One region of the Ammoniphilus sp. CFH 90114 genome, then DNA from elsewhere that is predicted to be linked to it. Evidence: riboswitches for the same ligand, from Rfam matches in the RefSeq annotation. Region 1 holds a riboswitch; the other holds the start of a gene.
The links. A riboswitch is a leader RNA that binds a small molecule or an ion and turns the genes downstream of it on or off. The one in region 1 is predicted to bind cobalamin.

Region 1 (9,908 bases):
AAACATCCGATTACTTCACAGGCTTAAGTGTATATTCCTTCTAAGAAAATTGCACCCTAAAGAACAAGCGTATACGAATACGCTACTACTTCTTTAGAGGTGATCAAATTGGGAACAACACGCCTTTTTGCGCGTTTTACTCCGCTGGTTGTGGCTGGAGTTCTTCTTGCTTCCTGTGGTAATACTCCAGGTAATGAAGCTCGGGTACAACAAACTTCCACCATTGAGAATGTACAGATTGTCAGCCAGGGAAATGTTGCTGCTAAAGATATTACCGTTCGGGTACATAATAATGGTCAAGCCCTTATCCCGCTTGATCCCGTGATGAAGGCGCTGGATTTGCGCAGTCATTGGGATGAGGAACAGAAAATGGGGGAGTTTGGCTTTACAGATCCCCTCTACCGGGTTAGAGTTGGAGATTCGCAGGCTTTATCCGGAGATCGGACGGTTCCGCTACCATCGCCGCCTGTTCTCATTAACGGCAAGCTTCATCTTACAGAGCCATCTATATCTTCTTTGCTTAATGCTCCAGTCACTTGGAATGCAACGACAAGAACCGTCGAGCTTCCTCGTTTAACGTTTGAGAATGCAGGGGATGGGGCAACTACACAAAGTAGGGCTAATCTCAGTGGAACTGCGGTCATTCAATACGGTAAAAAGTTTTTGGGCGTACCCTACAAGTTTGGTACAGATGGTTATTCCTCAAGAAATAGAACATTTGACTGTTCATCTTTTACGCAACATGTTTACAAGAACTTCGGTGTCAATCTTCCTCGGAGTTCCAGAAGCCAATCTGATGTGGGGCGTAGGGTCTCCATGAATAATTTGCAACCTGGTGATTTGATGTTTTTTTACACTCCGGGGCGCTACAGCAGCAACCGAATAGTAGGACACGTAGGAATTTACGCCGGCAACAATAAAATTCTCCACACCTATGGTTCACCTGGTGTGATAATGGGCGACTTTAACGCCCACTGGAAAGGTCGGTTCTTATTTGGGAAAAGACTTTAAGAAAAATGTATAAGGTGGGTGGCTGAAGGTCATACTAATAGTCCATCTTAGACACCGCACCTCCATTTAACCCTCCGCGTTTGCGCGGGGGGTTCGTCATTTTGAGCAAAACATGATTTGAAATTAATGGTAATATAAATAAATAACGGATAAAAATAAAGGTGAGATGATTCATGATATTAAAGGGAAGAGCGCTTGTATCGGGCGATACAATTGGTTTAACGGCACCTGCAGGACCAGCAAAGCGTGAAGCAGTAGAAAGAGGGATTGCGGAGATCGAAAGCCTAGGGTTTAAAGTGAAAGTGGGAGATAGCGTATATCAAGAATATGGCGGCTATTTAGCAGGCGATCCTGTTAGTCGGGCGAAGGAATTGGAGAGTATGTTTACTGATTCCGATGTGGACGCGATCTTGTGTTTACGTGGGGGATATGGGAGCCCACAACTCTTAAGTTTACTTGATTACGAACTGATTTCTAAACATCCAAAAATATTCATAGGATATAGCGATATTACAGCCCTGCATTTGGCATTTCATAAGAAGTGCGGCTTGGCCACAATTCATGGGCCTATGGCCGCGTCGGAGCTTGCGAAGGAAGCCGATGAATTTACGAAGGACCGCTTGGTTCAAGCTGTTACCCAGGGCTCTCCCATTGGCAGAATACAGAATCCTGATCATGAAAGACTAATTCCTTTGGTTGAGGGTGTTGCAGAGGGGGTTTTAATTGGAGGGAATCTTACTTTGATCTCGGCCTTGATGGGTACCCCATATGAGTTGGATACCAAGGGGAAAATTTTGTTTATTGAAGAGATTGGCGAAGAGGCCTATAAGGTAGATCGTATGCTTACGCAGCTTGCTTTAGCTGGGAAGTTCAAGGATGCTTCGGGGATTGTGCTTGGAAGCTTCACCGAGTGTGAGTCGGAAAATTATGCTCATGGATTTAATATTTTACAGGTTGCAGAAAATATTCTAACGCCATTTGGAAAGCCCGCCGTTTACAATCTGCAAGCCGGTCACTGTTTTACCAAGGTTACCTTACCTTTTGGGGTAAAGGCGAGATTAAATGCAACAGATGGGGAGTTGATTATTGAGGAAAGTGTGGTGATTTAGATACACATGACCAATTTTCTCGTTTCACCCACAATTCAATATAGAGGCGGAAAAGCAGACCCCTACACCTTTCCCTTAAGTGAATGGATCCAGCAAGGTGCCAGTAAGGCGGATTTATCTATCATTGGGGTTCCGCTCTCTAAGAGCTCCATTACCTTTTCGGGGGCTCATACGCATCCTGAGTCCTTCCGTAAGCTTTGGTCTTCTTTTCAAGCCTACAATTGGGATGAAGATGTGGAATTAAATAAGCTTCAGGCGGCAGACTTTGGGGATGTGGCGATGCATGTGACGGATATTCTCCAATGTCATCGCAATATTGCAGGATCGGCGGAGTACTTATGGAGAGAGTATCCCTCCACCACAGGTGTTTTCATTGGGGGAGATCATTCCATCACGTACCCTATTATTGCGGGTCTAGCCCGTGCAACATCTAAACGAATTGGTTTAATTCATTTTGATGCCCATCTGGATGTCAGAGATACGAAGTACGGCGGTCCTTCCAATGGAACCCCTATGAGAAGTCTACTTGAGAAAGGAGTGCTTCGCGGGGAGGATATGGTTACCATTGGGTTGCGTAGCTTTGCTAATTCAAAACCCTATCGTTCCTATGCAGAGGAGAAAGGTATGACGTTGTTCTCGTCGAATGATGTGAAAAAGAAAGGAATGCAACCGATTGTTGAATGGGCAAAGGACTATCTAGAGGAAAAAGTAGATATTGTTTACTTAACCTATGATATCGATGTACTAGATCAATGTTATGTTCCAGGGGTACCTGCGATAGGCCCTTCAGGCGTATCGCCAGACGAATTGTTTTGGTCTGCCCAATACCTAGGACAGTGGTCTAAGGTGGTTGGAATGGATATGGTATGTGTGGATCCTACCCGTGATGTTCGAGATATGAGCTCGAGGGTTGCTCTACATGTTTTTTTAAACTTTGCTACGGGAAGATGTTTGTGAGCATCACAAATGTCAATTAAGGGAGACTGGCCAAGAGTGTGCTGGTACTCCCTATTTTCTTTGATTTTTTAGATGTTTTCATAGAAAATAAAGAGTAACGTTATATTTTAGAAAGAAATGGTAAGGTGATGGCGATTGAAGACCATTCAGTTAATGGAGGTTCAGTCCTATTTAGATACGTTTGTAGGGAAATCCTGTTATATTCATCTTGAAACAACACTAGGGGCTTACGTGAATCGTCCCATTGGAACGTTTATTCGGAATGCCCAAGTTTATATTGAGCGGGCCCAGATTAAAGGAAATGACTCCTATCGTGTAGGACTTAAAATTCCAATAGGATGGGTTTATGCTGAGGGGTTAAATGTCTATGATCAAGATGTAAAAGGTCGATTACTACTAGAAGGGCATGACGAGGACGGAAAACTCCAAGTTGCTCTACATATTAGTCTAGAACCTCTATAAGGAGCGTAGAACCCATGAATGAACGTGTGTTAATGGTTTTTCCTCATCCGGATGATGAAGTTTTTTTCTGCTCAGGAACGGTGATGGAATACATAAGTAAGGGAGTGCCAGTTACTTATCTTTGTCTAACCTTGGGGGAAATGGGACGTGGATTAGGTGGAGCTAACCGTCATACGTTGCCTGAGTTGCGATTGAAGGAGTTAAATCAGTCTTGTGAGATTATAGGGATTAAGGATCTCCGGTTAGGCGGATACCGAGACAAGACACTAGAATTCGAGGATCCAGAGCCCATTATTGGACAACTGGTGCAACTTATTAAGAAGATATCTCCCTCGTTAATTATTACGTTTTATCCAGGCGAAAGTGTTCATCCTGATCATGACATCACGGGTTCTTTCGTCGTGGAAGCCGTACGCCGTCTCCCAGAGGAGGATAGGCCAATCGTATATGGATCGGCCGTCTTCAAGACTTACATCGACAAGGTCGGAGGGCCTGATGTAGTGAATGATGTTACGACTTATATGGATCGTAAAGTGGATTGCTTAAAGGCCTATCCGTCTCAGTTCATGAAATATATTAAGACCTTAAACAAGGGGAAGGAGTCGATCGCCCCGCGGATGAGGACGGAGCGGTTTTGGATATTGAAGTAGACAAACTTAGGTGTAAAAATCTCTCCTGAGAAGGACTTCTTTAGGCAGACCTGTGCCTGATGTACCTCGCATATCCGTTTCTTTCTCTTCCGTAGGATAGTAAATAATAAAATTTTGCAGTTTTCTTCTAGCTAGTTTTCCTGGGAGCACCTCAAGTTCGGGATGCCAAGCTACCGTTCCTGCACGTGCGCTTAAGATCACAATGAGATCATCAGGGTGAGGGGTAGATAGGTAGGTAGCGTATAAAGTTTTCCACCCAAAGATTCGCGCCACCGTTGTTGGTGGCTGGTGATGACTCTCCAACAGATAGTTGAGAAATCCGTTCTCATCCTCATCCATAATTAGGCAATGCAAGGTCGATCCTATGGCGGTGCTCATTCCTTGAATTCGGTGGAGCGCCTCTCTAAAGCCATAGGCATGATCCATTCCTCTAGGGAATACTGCGACGATCCGTTTTGTTGTATTTAAAGGTTGATCTAACTTGGCTATTAGAATGGCTTGTGTTGTTCGGTCAACAAATCGATCCAGTACACTGCCGAACGTGCAATGAGATCTTGTTTGTTTTGCATTCCAGCCGGCAATGACCATACTAATTCTCTCTTCAATGACGGCTCTTACCATGCCATTTGCGATGTTAGGATCCACTCGGGTAAGAAGCTTAATGGGAATGTCAGCCCCGGAAGCATATTGCATAGCATGCCCCAATAGCTTTTCCGCGTTTTCAATTTCTCCATCTAGTGTGTTTGTTTCGTTATTTACAACAGTCAATGGGTATAGAGGTTGATCTTGCTTGTTCTGCTGGCGTAAGACAAAGGCAAGGTCAAATAGCATTTCCATAGCCTTTGGTTTAGTCATAGGAAGCATGATTCGTTCAGGCGCATCCCTTTGAACATATGGAGTTTGCTCCTCAAGTAGAGAGATTTTTCGGCCGTATTTTTCAACGAAATAAGGACCAACGATGCAAGTGACCAGGATTTTAATTATCACAGCATTGACTGTTGCTTGATCTAATAATCCTACATTAAAGCCGACCAATGTTGCTGCTAAGGTGGCAGCAGCCTGGGGAATGGTCAGACCAAAGGTGATATGCAGTTCATCCCGATTGTAATTATAAAATTTATAGACAACCCAGGAAGCCAGGTACTTGCCGAGAATGACTCCACCGACAATGAAAACCGTGAGAATCCAGGCCCTTGGATTCCCGATTAACACGCTCAGATCCATCAACATTCCAACGGAAAGTAAGAAAAAAGGAATGAAGAGAGCATTCGCCGTAAAGCGGATTCGATTCATAAGCGGTCCTTGGTCAAACACGAGACGATTGAGAGTGAGGCCAGCAAGGAAGGCACCTATAATGGGTTGAACACCCGCAACCATAGCCAGAAACGCGGAAAAAAACAAAATGACGATGATGAACGTAAACAAGGTAGATCCGTCAGGACTCATGTTTCGGAAAAACCAACGGGTAATTAGCGGAGCTCCTAATGTAATAGCTAGGACAAAGAGTGCGAGGGAGAGGAATAAGGATAAAACAAAGCCTAGGGATAAATGACCCGTAGCAGCCCCTGTGATGATAGCAAGCGTGATTAAGGCGAGTGTATCGGTCACAAGGGTTCCGCCAACGGCTGTAGTGACTGCTTTGTTTTTGGAGACTCCTAGCCGACTAGCGATGGGATAGCCAAGCAAGGTATGGGATCCGAGAATAGAGCCAAGGAGAATCGAGGCTGACAAGCTATAATCTAGCCCCAGTCCGATTCCAGTCCCAATTAATAGTGGGAAAATAAAGGAGAGAAGCCCAAAGAAAATACTTCGATTTTTATATTTTTTAAACCCATCGATGTCCATCTCTAGACCCGCAATAAAAATAATAAAGAGGAGACCCACCGTTCCAAGGAGTTCAACGGTCTGATCCCGTGCAAGAACGGCAAATCCGTGTGGACCCATGATGATTCCGGCTAGTATGGGACCAATAAGGCCGGGGATGCGCATTCGTTTCATCAACATAGGAGTAAGCAGAAAAAGGGTCATTGATAAAGCAAAAACCATGACAGGGTGTTGTAGTGGCAGCTCAAACATTTTTGTCTCCCCCTTCTGGCTGTTGTCTCTTTCAATGGCTATTATTTATTGTATGGGGAAGTGTCCCCCTCATGCCATTTACTGGTGAACGAGAAAGGTGACTAAGGAGTAGAGCAACGGTGGCAGGGATACAAGAAACAGCGCTTTATATAGTTTGGGTGCCTCTACGTCATCTTCCACTTCCTCTATGGAATTATAATGTTTGATTTGTTCTGGTGGGAGGTGGCTCATTGTGAAATTCGTTCGATGATGAACCCCAAGTGTTCCACCGAGAACGAGTAATCCCAATAAGAATAAAGATATACCTACTGTTAGTATTGAATTCGGAAACAGAATAGCAAGTATGACCGTTAAGATGCAGCCAACGATGATAGGGATACCTGTTTTTTTCATAATGACCTCCTCGTGAAAACTTTCCTTAAGCATAAAGCCACGAGGATAAAGAATGCAACTTTCCTTCCAACTCTATCTTTTTGAACTCAATCTATGTTAGGATAGGTGAAGAGAAAAATTTGACAAATACTAGATGTTGATATAAGCTGATTGAGTGAAACAACATATTGTTACAAACAGGTGCCTTGAGACCATTTTCAAGGCTTAATAGGGAAGTTCGGTGCAGAATTCCGACGCGGTCCCGCCACTGTAATAGAGGAGTTCCTATCAAGATTCCACTGATCCCCATGGGGATTGGGAAGGGTTGGTAGGCGCAATGATCCTTAAGCCAGGAGACCTGCCTGTTTTGTTGACACTGTAAACCTACGGGAGATAGGGAGGTGCCAAGGATGATCCAATGTGGATGGCGTTTTTACATATGGAGGCATTTCTACCTATTCTGTCAAGGTGGAGATGCCTTTTTTTATGTTGGAACGAAATTAGGGGAGGAAAGCGGAGATGGAGATTATAAAAAGGAATGGCGATAGAGAGGAATTAATTTTTTCAAAGTTAAAGAAAGTGATCGATTTTGCGTGTGAGGGACAAGTGGGCTGTGATTCATTAGAGTTAGAAGTAGAACTCCTTCCCCAGTTTAAAAACCTAATGACGACGAAGGAGATTCAACGTACTCTTATTCAAGTGGCGGCGGAAAAGACAAGTGTGGAAAGTCCGAATTGGCAGTATGTGGCTAGTAAGTTATTGGCTTATGATTTGTATAAGGAAGCAGCTTTACATAGAGGGTATAAGCATTTCGGATATGGAGATTTTTATCTGTTGGTCAAGGAGCTTATGGAAAAGGGGCGATACGGTTCCTACATCCTGGAGAATTATTCAGCAGATGAAGTGGAAGAGTTAGGGGCCTATATTAAGCCGGAACGGGATTATCTCTTTAACTACATTGGATTAAAGACTCTTGCCGATCGTTATCTCATAAAGGGGTTTAACGGTGAAGTAATGGAGTTGCCGCAAGAGATGTTTATGGGCGTGGCCATGCATTTGGCAATGAAAGAGCAGAATAAGGTGATGTGGGCTAAACAGTTCTATGATGTATTGAGTAATTTAGAGCTTACGGTAGCTACACCTACTCTAGCCAATGCTCGAAAACCACATCATCAGTTATCCAGCTGTTTTATTGATACCGTTCCTGATAACCTGTGGGGAATCTATCAAGTGGATCAGAGCTTTGCCCAAGTTTCTAAGTATGGCGGTGGAATGGGTATCTATGTGGGGAAGGTACGCAGCAAAGGGTCCAATATTCGTGGTTATAAAGGGGTAGCTGGCGGTGTTGTGCCTTGGATCAAAAATTACAATAATACGGCGCTTGCTGTGGACCAGCTCGGTGTAAGAGCAGGCGCGGTATCGATATATTTAGATGTTTGGCACAAGGATATTCTAGACTTCTTGAATTTAAAAACGAATAACGGCGATGACCGAATGAAGGCACATGATGTATTCCCAGGTGTCTGTATCCCTGATCTTTTTATGAAAACGGTTCAAGACAGAGGGACTTGGTATTTATTTGACCCGCATGAAATCTTGCAGAAAAAGGGTTATTCCATTGAAGATTCTTGGGGAGAGGAATGGGAAGAGAGATATTTAGATTGCGTTCAGGATCCTGAGATTAGTAAGGACGCGGTGCCTGCGATGGAGATTATGAAGAAGATGCTAGCAAGCAGCTTTGAAACCGGCACACCTTTTTTCTTTTTTCGAGATACCGTGAACCGAGCTAATCCTAATAAGCATAAAGGGATCATCTACTGCAGCAATTTGTGTACGGAGATTTGTCAGAATATGAGTGCTACAGAAAAAGTGAATGAAGTTCACGAGAATGGCTTGATTACGACTCAAGTAAAAAGCGGGGATTTTGTCGTATGTAATCTATCGTCTCTCAACTTGGGGAGGGTGAATACGAGAGAAGATATCGCTAGAGTCATCCCGATTCAGATGCGGATGATGGATAATGTCATTGACTTGAACGACTACCCGATTCCCCAGGCCGAGATTACTTGCCAGAAGTACAGAGCCGTGGGGTTAGGAACAAGTGGTTATCATCAGATGTTAGTTCAGAAGAAAATATCTTGGGAGTCCGAGCAACATACGGAGTATGTGGATCAAGTCTATGAATGGATTAACTATTATACGATTAAGGCTTCAATGGAACTGGCCAAGGAAAAAGGAGCTTATCCCGCTTTTGAAGGAAGCGACTGGCATACAGGGGAATACTTCCATTCGCGAGGCTATGATAGTTTGGAATGGCAAATGCTGCAGGAGGAAGTTGCACGGAATGGGGTCCGTAATGCCTGGATGATCGCTATTGCGCCTACCGCTTCCACGTCGTTAATTGCAGGATCTACCGCTGGAATTGACCCGATCTTCCGCAGGTTCTTTGTCGAGGAGAAGAAGAATGCCCTGATCCCACAAACAGCTCCTCAGTTGAATAGCGAGTCTTATTGGTATTACAAGGAGGCTCATCATATTGATCAGCGTTGGAGTATTAAGGCGGCAGGCGTCCGACAAAGACATATTGATCAAGCGCAGTCCTTTAATTTATATATTACGCCGGATATATCGGCTAGGGATTTCTTTGAGCTTTATCTATCAGCTTGGGAGAATGGGTTGAAGACCGTTTATTATTGCCGAAATCAAAGTCTAGAAGTGGAAGAGTGTGAAAGTTGTTCATCTTAATTTCATGGAATAGGGAGGAAAGGCATCATGGAAATACACAAGAAAAAGCTATTTAACGAGTTGGGGGATCGGGATTGGGGAAAACGTCGGATCATTGGTGGAAACACGACCAACCTCATTGAGTTGAATAATGTGAAATATGATTGGGCAACGCGGATGTATCGCACGATGATGAATAACTTCTGGATTCCAGAAGAAGTTCCTTTAGCACAGGATGCGAAGGATTATAAGAATCTGTCTTCAGCCGAACGTCAAAGCTATGATAAGATTATCAGTTTTTTAATTTTCTTAGATTCGTTGCAAACCACTAATCTTCCCAATATCAATGACTTTATTACCGCTCCAGAAGTTAATCTCTGCATCACGGTACAAACCTTTCAGGAAGCGGTCCATAGTCAGAGCTACTCCTATATATTAGACAGTGTTTGCTCAGCTGATGTCAGGGATCAGATCTATAACCAATGGAGAGAAGATCAGCATTTGTTAAAACGTAATCGGTTTATTACGGATCTTTATGAGAGATTTA
Region 2 (9,908 bases), on a different contig from region 1:
GAGTGCCGATAATGGTATCAGGATCTATCTGTTTTAGGATAACCAGATCATCGGAGACCAATCGGTGTCCCCTTTCTACAAGGGCTAATGCTGCTTCACTTTTCCCAATTCCACTTTCACCTCGAAGTAATATGCCTACACCAAAGACATTAAGACATACTCCATGGACGCCTATTTCTTTAGCTAATGACTTTTCTAAAAAGTTATTCACTTTAGATATGAACTTCGTCGTTTTCTGACTAGTACGTAGTAGTGGAATGCCTTCCTCTTTACAATGTTTCTCAAAATATGTCAACCCATCTTGTCCACGCGTAATAATAAAACAGGGGGGATGCAGTCTAACCACATTCCCAATTCGCTCATCTCTTTCTTTCTTCGATAAAGAATGTAAATAATCCACCTCTTGTCTTCCAAGAAGTTGTATTCGATTACTAGGAAAGTATTCTATAAACCCTGTAAACTCCAAGCCAGGACGATGGATATCATCCTCCGTTAATTGCCTATCTAATCCTGCTTCTCCCGCTAATACCTCGAGTTGGAATCGGGTTACTAGGTCACTTACACGTATCTTTTTCATTTAAGTGGTTCCATCCTTGTACTTAAAACTTTGTGCCTATTATCTAAAGTAAGGTAGTTTAGCACTCATGTCTAGATTTAATTTCGCTATAACAAGATCTTGCATGATTAAATACAAAAACGATTCCTTTTTCTGGTCTATAATAGTCCAGTAGAGGAATCGCATAGTCACTTATTATATAGCTTCTGCCTGGCTCGTCTCTTTAACACGACTTACCTTCGTTTGTTTACTTGTGAGATAAACACCTACAAATACAGATAATCCGCCAACAATTTGGATGATGCTAATTTTTTCGCCTAAGATGACACTGAATATAGCAGTAAAAACAGTGATCAAATTGAGAAAGATCCCACTTCGACTTGGACCAATATCTCGCACGGCTAAATTCCAAAGCAAAAATGATCCAACAGTAGGAAATAGTCCCATATAAACAATGCCCCACTTTGCTGCATCATTCCACTCTGCGACAGGACTCCATGCATACAAGGCAAAAGGAAGAGTTAGAAGAAGTCCAATACAAACTGTTATAACAGTAGCTGAGATAGGAGGTATGTTACTAATCTTTCTTCCTATAATGGAGTAAAAGGTCCAGACTAATATGGCGGCTACCATAAGCAAGTCCCCTGCATTATACTCAATATGAAAGAGTTCAAACAGCTTACCTTGAGTTAGAATCAAGAGTACGCCGAATAAGGAAATCACAAATCCCAATAAGTTTAATTTACTTAGTTTTTCTTTTAGTAATAGGACTGAAAAAATAACAATGACAGCGGGATTTAGAGCATTCACAAGAGAAGCATTCAAGGGACTTGTGTATCGAAGCGCTTGATAAAGGAGCATATTATAACCAATCACTCCAAGAATACTCATAGCTCCAAGAATCTTCCAATGTGTCCAGATACTTCTCCAATTAGGTCTCTCGATAAACTGCGCCATAGGGTATAAAAAACATAAGGCCATTAACCAGCGCACGAAAGTAATTTGAATGGGAGAAACTTCTGCTACGACGTACTTCCCTAACACATAATTTCCTGCCCAAAACAAGTTAGCCAGCACCAAAAAAACTAGGGTCTGCCGTTTCATTCCTGTCTCCTCTTTAGCTGATATCTAATTTTTTCTCACTATAGCATAGATCGTGTACGAGGTCATAGTACACTTGTATAAGGTTGGAATGGATCTAGGCTAAAGCATCTTAGATTTGAATAAAGAGAGATTAAGGAAAGTATGTTAGTAAGTTTAATCGTTCGTGTTTTGAAGCTCTTTAATTTTTGCGATCCAATCTCTAAAACTATTATACTCATTAGCATCCATATCAAAGTATTTTTTAATTAATTCTACGGAGTTACGTTCTCCAGTACGATATACCCCATCAGCAAAAATTAAACGTAAAAGTTCCGTAAGAGCAATATGCTTTGATCTTTCGCAACCAAAATACGCTAAGGCCTCTTCCATTAATAGGTGCTGTAATTGATAATCTTCTATATTCATTTCAGTGGCATATTCTTCAAGAATGATCTCCTTGGCGGGGGTTAAACAACCATCTACAGAAGCCACTCGGTGAGCCAATTCTATGAAAGCTATTTTTTCCTCATGTTGCAATTCCGATAAAAACAATGAAACGACCTACTCTCTATAGTTAATTATTCTACGTTTGACTTTTAATACTTTATACGAAACTCAATTCTAATGGTTGCGTTCACTTGTAATTTTGTCTGTATATTGAACGTCAAATATATATAATTCAAATAAATTCAGACATGGAGGTCACCCTTGAATCCTAACTTTTTGAATAAATGGGTATCTGCAACTATGCCCTTAGTTTTGTTTTTTTTACTATTTGGATATTGGAACCCACACGATATATTGGTCATGCTAATCTGGGCGTCGCCCATTACGTATGTTTATGGAATATGTTCCTCTTACGCATTGGACTGGGTATCAAACCGTTATCGATTGAAAAATAAAGTACTTATTGCTTTTCTTTATAGTCTTACAGGCGCCCTATTTTTTATTCCCTTATTTCAGTTTGTCATCCGTATGCAAGAAATGGGAGCGTACCTTGGATTTATGGCAATTGGAGCTGGAATTGCGTTAAGTTTCTACTTATGTACTCTCTTTTTTCGTAATGTTAAAGTAAACAGATACCTGGCCGTCCTGGGTCCCTTATTCTTAATTATAATGATGCAAATCTTTGTTTTTAGATGGGAGTTTGATAAGGTGGACGGTTGGCGCGAACACCAAACTGATAACTATTATGAAGCCTCCTTTGATTATTTTCACGGAGAACATGTCATTCCTATTATCGCAGATAAAGGAGAACAAATCACATTCAAAATAAAGTGGAACTACTGGCAAGATGGAAGTACAGGTCATTACGTTGAAGGTCCTTCAGGCAAGCCAGTAGGGATGGAGGAATTAGGAGACAACACTTTCAAGTTGATAGCGCCAGAGGATGGAACCTACAAAATCGTCTTAACAGCCAAAAGAGTTAGCTATGGGCAGTTTGTAGTTCATTGGAGCAAGGATTAAAAAAACCACCTCTTCACTAATAGGGGATAGAGGTGGTGAACACTATCTCATACTTAATAAACCATATTTCCGTTTAAATCGTTCTAGTATCTTAATCCAAGCAGTTGAAAATAGTAAAAGAAAGACAACATTAGATATAGCATGCATGAAGTCAAATAAAACGCTTGCCATATAGGTGGTTAGCAGGATTGACCACGAAAAGTCATCGAGAAAAGAAAAAATAAACGTGACATTCATCATCCAACCAAATAAAAATCCCCATAAAAAACCAAATAGAATCTTGCCAATCATTTTTTTCATTAACCAAGTGTCTTTTAACATCCCTGTGCTAAATCCGATCATCCCCCAAGCTAGCATTTGCCAAGGTGTCCACGGGCCTTGACCAAGAAACATATTAGAAACTAAAGCAGCAAGAGCTCCCACCATGAATCCCGTCTCTGCTCCGAAGACATAAGCCGTCATCATGATAATAAAAGAAGTCGGTTGAACACTTGGAATTGGTGCAAAGGGAATCCGACTTACAGCAGCAATGGCAGCAAGTATGGCGATTAACACCACTTCCCTTCCCTCCATTTTTCGTGCCTCAAATCTTACTAGAAAGGGAACCAAGGCAGAAATGACGAAAACGAAACTTAAGATCAAATATTGATCTTGGAAATAGAAAGAGCCTAAGCCGAGTAATAAGAGATCAATAAATAAGACAGCAAATATGATTAACCGAGTACGGGCCAAAGTTTTATGACCTCCTCATCCGTAAGAGAGTTAGGAAACCATTCCCTACTCATTCGATTCACGTTTGTCGTGTAGAAAAAGTTATTGGAGAAAAAAGTAGAAGGAGGGCCTTCTGTTGTAATCTTCCCATCAAACAACATTGCACATCGACTTACGTATCTAGCTGCAAACTCCACATGATGAGTGACCATCACGATGGTCACTCCTTGTTTGTGAAGGTCTTCTATCATATTTGCAAAGGTTTTTTGTAATACAGGATCCATACCCTTGGTAGGCTCATCAAGCAAGAGTACTTCTGGGTTCCCTAGCAAAATACAAGCTAATACTACTTTTTGCCTTTCTCCACCGCTGCAATCATGTGGATGACGATGCAGTAAGTGCGTAAGCTCTAATTGTTTAATCATTTGGTCCAATTTGTCTTGATTTGAAAAGCGGTTAGCAGCAAATTCAAGTTCTTGTTTGACCGTATCGTAGCTAAAGTACACAAGAGGATTTTGCGGCAAATACCCTACCTTGCGATATAACTCTTCTTTCTTCCACTTTTTTACGTTATTACCATTCACTAAAACTCGGCCTGTTTGAGGGGTTAATAGACCACCTAAGAGTTTGAGCAATGTGGATTTTCCTGTTCCATTGCCCCCTACTATAGCTAGGAAATCTCCGGAATAAACTTGCATGTCTAAATCCTTAAGGATCAATGGACTTTCCTTGGCGTACCGAAAATCAGCAGATTGGATGTGGATAATAGGATGTTTCCTCAATTGTTCTGGTTTATCACCATGCCCCATTGCCCTTACTCCTTGCTTTGACAACCATCTTCTACCATCTTTCACACTGAAGGGGATCTCATCCGCTAGATATTCCTCAGTGAAATGCAAATAAATACGTGCAATAGAGGGAATATAGGGAAGAAATCGCTTATCTCTCAACTTCCAAACTTTGTATATTACGTTTTCAGGTCTGCCTTCATAATGTATCTCTGCAGCGTCCATCATAATGACGCGGTCCGCTACGGAAAAAACCTCATCTAAACGATGCTCTACTAACACAATCGTCATTCCAAACTCTTCGTTGATCCTCTTTAAAATCTGAATAAATTCTCTACCTGATACAGGGTCTAGCTGTGCAGTTGGCTCATCTAGCAACAAAACCTTGGGCTGGAGGAGCAAAACCGAAGCCAAGTTTAGCAACTGCTTTTGTCCTCCTGAAAGCTCATCTGTCCTTTGGGATAACAAGGCCTCAAGACCAAAGAATTGGACCATTTCGGCTAACCTCTTTCGAATAACCTCCGAAGGATAACCTAAATTTTCCAAAGCGAAAACCAGTTCTTCTTGCACCTGTTCCATGACAATTTGGTTTTCTGGATCTTGCCAGACCAGTGCAACTTGTTGTACTGCATCCAGTGCACTAACCTGATGAAGCAATACATTGTTATATCGTATTTCACCCTTAATAGACCCATAAGGTTGGGTCTCCTGCTTTAATAAGCGAAGAAGGGTGGACTTGCCACAACCAGAAGGGCCACAGATTACCACAAACTCCCCGTCATTTATTTTCAAATCAATTTGAGAGAGCGCCATTACAGCTTGATCAGGATATTGAAATGATAAATCCTTTACTTCGATAACGAGCCCCATCTCCATTCGTCTCTCCCTTCGATGAGGATTGGTGTAACAATATAAATGATCCAGGCAAGAAAGAACCACCACTCAGTTGATGAAAAAGCAATAGATTCTAGAACAGGATAGATCTGTAACTTACCATACCCCAAGCTCCACCCCACGGCACATAGAATGAACAGTACCGATAATTGCAGAATTAGAAGATAGTCTTCTTTTCTCATCAAATATCGCTGATAAGAAGTTCTTTGGCGCACCAATCCATAACCCCTGGATTGCATAGAATCAGCGGTTTGCAGTGCTTCCTCTAAACACCAAGTCAAAAGGGTCTGTAGGAGAAGCATCCCATCTTTTGCTCGTTTCCAATATCGACCAGTTGAGACGTCTACCCCTTTGGTGCGTTGTACTGTTGATATTTCATATAGCCTTCTTTTTAATAACGGGACAAAGCGAACGGCTAACATTAAAACCAATGCTGACTTAGGCAAGAATCTCGCATAGATATATAAGAATTTTCCCGAAGTTATAGTAAGGTTAAACGATACAAATCCAAATAAAATACAAAGCATCGATAGAGCCATGTTCCATCCAGAAGTGATTGCTTCAAGGGTTACTGGTTGGTCCCACAGATAAAATAGAATTTCTCTTCCTCTACGAGTAAATAGGGGATTCAACACTAAAATAGATAATGCAAGTACAAGATACATAACAAAGTAAGATCTCAACTGCCTGCCACCATCTTGCAATTGATTAAAAATGATAATGCCAATAAGAGAAGCTATCAAAAATAAGGGATGGTGTAAAAGCATACATAGGATGAAGTAGCCAATATAATAGATCATACAGGTAGCGGGGTGATAACGATGGAATCCTCGGTCCATCCTGCTATTCCTGCACATCCTTACCTAAGTCGAGGGTGTAGATCCATTCGATCTGATCATTTGGCTTAATTTGGACATCACCAGCACTCTTTTTCCCAAACGACCCGTTCACCCGGTACATCCAGCCACTTTTTGGACCTCGATCAAATTCGTAGAGGTTATCAATTCCTTCAACATAAGCAATGGGCCCCGTACCTCTGTACTCCATTTGTATTTTCTTCTCTTTTGTAACCTTCTTTAAGATATCTAGAACACTCTCTCCGCTCTCAAACGTAACCTCTGTGGCGGCTAATATGATCCCTACTTCTTCATCCCCCTTAATGGAGATCATCACCATTTGCTTCTTGGAATCCACAACTTGCTCAGAGGTCATAGGGGCCGATGGGTTTGTACTTGTAGGAATCTTTTCAGTGTTTGGTTTTGGATCTGTTGATGGTTTGGGTGCTTGAGCGGTGGTTGTCTCCTTCGGTGTATCTGTATTCTCATTACGTACTACTGTTTCGTCAGTTGCCTGAACAGGTAGTTCAGCTGACTTCGATTCTTCTTCCAGTTTTTCATTCTGTTGCTGGTCTGCTTCTTGAGAAAGACGGTTTGTTGTGCTTATACTTTCAGTGGATGACTGGCATCCTGCTAAGCCCAACGATAGGCAAACCACAGTAAGGAGTGGCCATAATCTTGTTGTCCAACGTAACATATTTTCCTCCTTTTATACACTTCAATCACTGATAAAAAGACGGGATGAACAGAAAAAGTACTTCCTGCAGAAGAGGAAGTACTTTTCGAAAGGAAAATGAAAACAGACTGATTCATATCAACCTATGATCACATCCCCATTCCTCGTAGGTCTGTATGAATATAAAATAGGCAGTTCTCCTGGCTCTTGGTCATTGCTCCCCTACACCTTCCCGTTTACTTAAAACAGTGGCATATCGTAGGCTTGCTCCCAATTACAGTGGCGGGACCGCGTCGGAATTTCACCGATCTTCTCTATTAAGTCTGTAAAATGTAATTATCTTTTACTAGACACCTATTCCTTCATTATTTGAATATAGGAATCATCATATCAGACTGTTTACGGAACGTCCATATTTAAATGGATGACTTACACGGTATAACTAGTGAGGCTTCGTATTCACCTCAAAGATCCAGATGTCTTTACTTTTATCTATTCCAAAATCAAATCCAAGTTGACGAACCCCTGGATATTTTTTTTCAAGTATAGTCGTACATAATTTTGTTATTTTTCTCAACTCCAACCTTTTCTTCTTAAAGTCTACTTTTGTGAATGAGCGCAGTATACCATCGCGTAATGTTAGCTGGTCACCACCTCGACATAGATTTGTAACAAAAGAACCTTTAGGTGCTAATCGTCCAACCATGCCCGTGATGATCCACGCTTGTTCTGGTTTTTGAATCTTTACACGATAATCTATCGGTCTACCGTATATTGTCGCAAGCTCGATCCCACGTTGCACTATATAGATTCGTCCCTTTCTAACTTTATCAATCTCTAATATTAAAGAGTTAAACTTCGAGAAGTTTATTATTTTTTGCTGGTAAAAGTATCGAAACTGTTTACCGTCCCTTAAGACTTGAATCAAGCCATTCCCGCCAGTACCTATACTTGGTTTTAATACAACCCTACGATACTTAGTCAACATCTCTTGTAAACAAGATTTATTGTATTTCTTGGTCTCCGGAATATATTTGGTAACTCTTCCGTCACTTAATAGGGCATTTGTTTTGCTCCACTTATCCGCAACTCTTCTCGCTCCCGGAATAGTAAACATGAAAAACCTCCTTGCTCATTAATCCTATAATATATTCAACTTCGTTAGCGTTCTCCTATATGTTTGTCCCGTCAATATTAAAAGTTTAAATGAGAAGGGTTAAAATTGATTAAATGTATCCATACTGAATGTAACTATTGTTTTCACTATAACAGATAAAGGAAGAAAAACACTGTTTAAACTGTTGTAGATTGGATCAAAAAAAAAACAAACCGACATCGTTATAGATGTCGGCGAACGTAATGAACAACAGAACTATTTAACAATATATACTGGACAAGTGGATTGTTGTACAACATAATGACTCACACTGCCTAAGAACAACTCCTTAACCCCACTTAAACCACGACTTCCCATGACAATTAAACTAGCGTTATTTTCCTTGGAGAAATCTAAGATGGCTTGAGCAGGATTCCCTTCCATAACGAATGTTCTCGTTTTATTAGGAATGGTTTTGAGTTTTTCTGTTACTTCTTCTAGGGCCTCTTTCGCCACTGCAAGGTGAGCCTCACGAATTGGGTCTACACTATATGCAGATGCTGTGTAGAAAGCAGAAGTAGGAATGCTTACGACTGTAAGGACATCAAGGTCAATACGCTCATCCTGAGAGGCCATTAACATCGCTGTTGATAAGGCTTTTTTTCCTAATTCGGAATGGTCATATGCTACTACGATTTTAGAATAAAGTGAAAACATGATTTTATCCCCCTTAATTTAACTTCTTCTTGTTACATTCAGTTTAGCAAAGAAGAAAAAAGAAGGGTGTATAAAATATCACATATGTTGCCAATTTTTGATGTCAATATTGTGAACTTCCCTTGTACTGTTTTTATAAATATTTCATTAAAAGTAGTTCATTTCCTGTCCGATTGTAGATCATTTTGTCAGATGCATGTTTCATTAATACTAATCCTCTTCCTGAATCATCCTCTAACTTTTCCTGAAATAGATCATCAGATGGACTTGAAATCTTGGTTAACATTTCTTTGGCATTAAACCCTGGACCCGAATCTCGAATTCGAATAATTAGGCGCTTTCCTTGTGTGACTCGTACACAAAGTGTGATTGGACCCTTGCCTCTCGTACTTCGAAGAGCGTTTGTCAGCCCTTCATTAATAGCAACTTCCATCATAAACGCTTGATTGTCTCCAAGAATGGATTGGATTTCTTTCTGGATCTCACTTCGGACCTGACGATATTCTTCATAGGTTTCAAAGGTTGTCTTCATATCTATCATGTCATCATTTCTCCATATGGGTAACTCATAATCCCAATAGCCGTTGCGTCATCATTTAGGCCTTGAGTTCCTATGTTTCTTAGCATCTCCATATTCTCCTTGAAAACCTCTGAGGAGAAAGAGGGTAGATCTATTTCAAAGAGATCCATAAATCCATCTGTTAATAAATAGAATGCTTCTCCAGGATTAATGACAATAGTCCGCTCTTCAAAGATGACATCCTCAAGAATTCCCAAGTATGGTCCACCTTGTTTCTCAACAATGATTTCACCTTTTGTATTCAGCCTGAGGAATTTATTCAGTCCTGCGCAAGCAAAAGTAAACGTTCTCCTCTTAACATCTAATCGAAAGGTCAATGCTGCTGCAAAGGTACCCTCAAGAAAGTAATTCATAGAGTCCTTATTAATGACTGATAATACTTCGACTAGATTCTTCGTATGGTTTAGAGTTTGTCTAAACAGGACCCTTAGAACGGAATTTTGAAGGGCTGCTGTTAGCCCATGCCCCATAATATCCATTAGATATCCTGAGAGTACGCCTTGT

Region 2: another riboswitch for cobalamin. It lies ahead of EIZ39_RS15490 (DUF4430 domain-containing protein); the one in region 1 lies ahead of EIZ39_RS04640 (ribonucleoside-diphosphate reductase subunit alpha).

What each region holds. Positions count from the first base shown of each region.
Region 1 covers NZ_SDLI01000001.1:876,813-886,720, forward strand. The annotation lists gene EIZ39_RS04600 (GNAT family N-acetyltransferase) at 1-27, shown strand, start outside; gene EIZ39_RS04605 (C40 family peptidase) at 109-1,011, shown strand; gene EIZ39_RS04610 (S66 peptidase family protein) at 1,188-2,120, shown strand; gene EIZ39_RS04615 (agmatinase family protein) at 2,127-3,077, shown strand; gene EIZ39_RS04620 (DUF1806 family protein) at 3,213-3,539, shown strand; gene bshB2 (bacillithiol biosynthesis deacetylase BshB2) at 3,554-4,189, shown strand; gene EIZ39_RS04630 (cation:proton antiporter) at 4,196-6,265, opposite strand; gene EIZ39_RS04635 (hypothetical protein) at 6,344-6,658, opposite strand; cobalamin riboswitch at 6,821-7,017, shown strand; gene EIZ39_RS04640 (ribonucleoside-diphosphate reductase subunit alpha) at 7,157-9,382, shown strand; gene EIZ39_RS04645 (ribonucleotide-diphosphate reductase subunit beta) at 9,410-9,908, shown strand, end outside.
Region 2 covers NZ_SDLI01000006.1:235,404-245,311, forward strand. The annotation lists gene hprK (HPr(Ser) kinase/phosphatase) at 1-577, opposite strand, end outside; gene EIZ39_RS15460 (DMT family transporter) at 752-1,660, opposite strand; gene EIZ39_RS15465 (co-chaperone DjlA) at 1,814-2,191, opposite strand; gene EIZ39_RS15470 (hypothetical protein) at 2,348-3,106, shown strand; gene EIZ39_RS15475 (ECF transporter S component) at 3,149-3,838, opposite strand; gene EIZ39_RS15480 (ABC transporter ATP-binding protein) at 3,820-5,481, opposite strand; gene EIZ39_RS15485 (energy-coupling factor transporter transmembrane component T) at 5,454-6,338, opposite strand; gene EIZ39_RS15490 (DUF4430 domain-containing protein) at 6,343-7,032, opposite strand; cobalamin riboswitch at 7,185-7,384, opposite strand; gene EIZ39_RS15495 (YheC/YheD family protein) at 7,454-8,128, opposite strand; gene EIZ39_RS15500 (universal stress protein) at 8,384-8,824, opposite strand; gene EIZ39_RS15505 (ATP-binding protein) at 8,958-9,365, opposite strand; gene EIZ39_RS15510 (SpoIIE family protein phosphatase) at 9,362-9,908, opposite strand, start outside.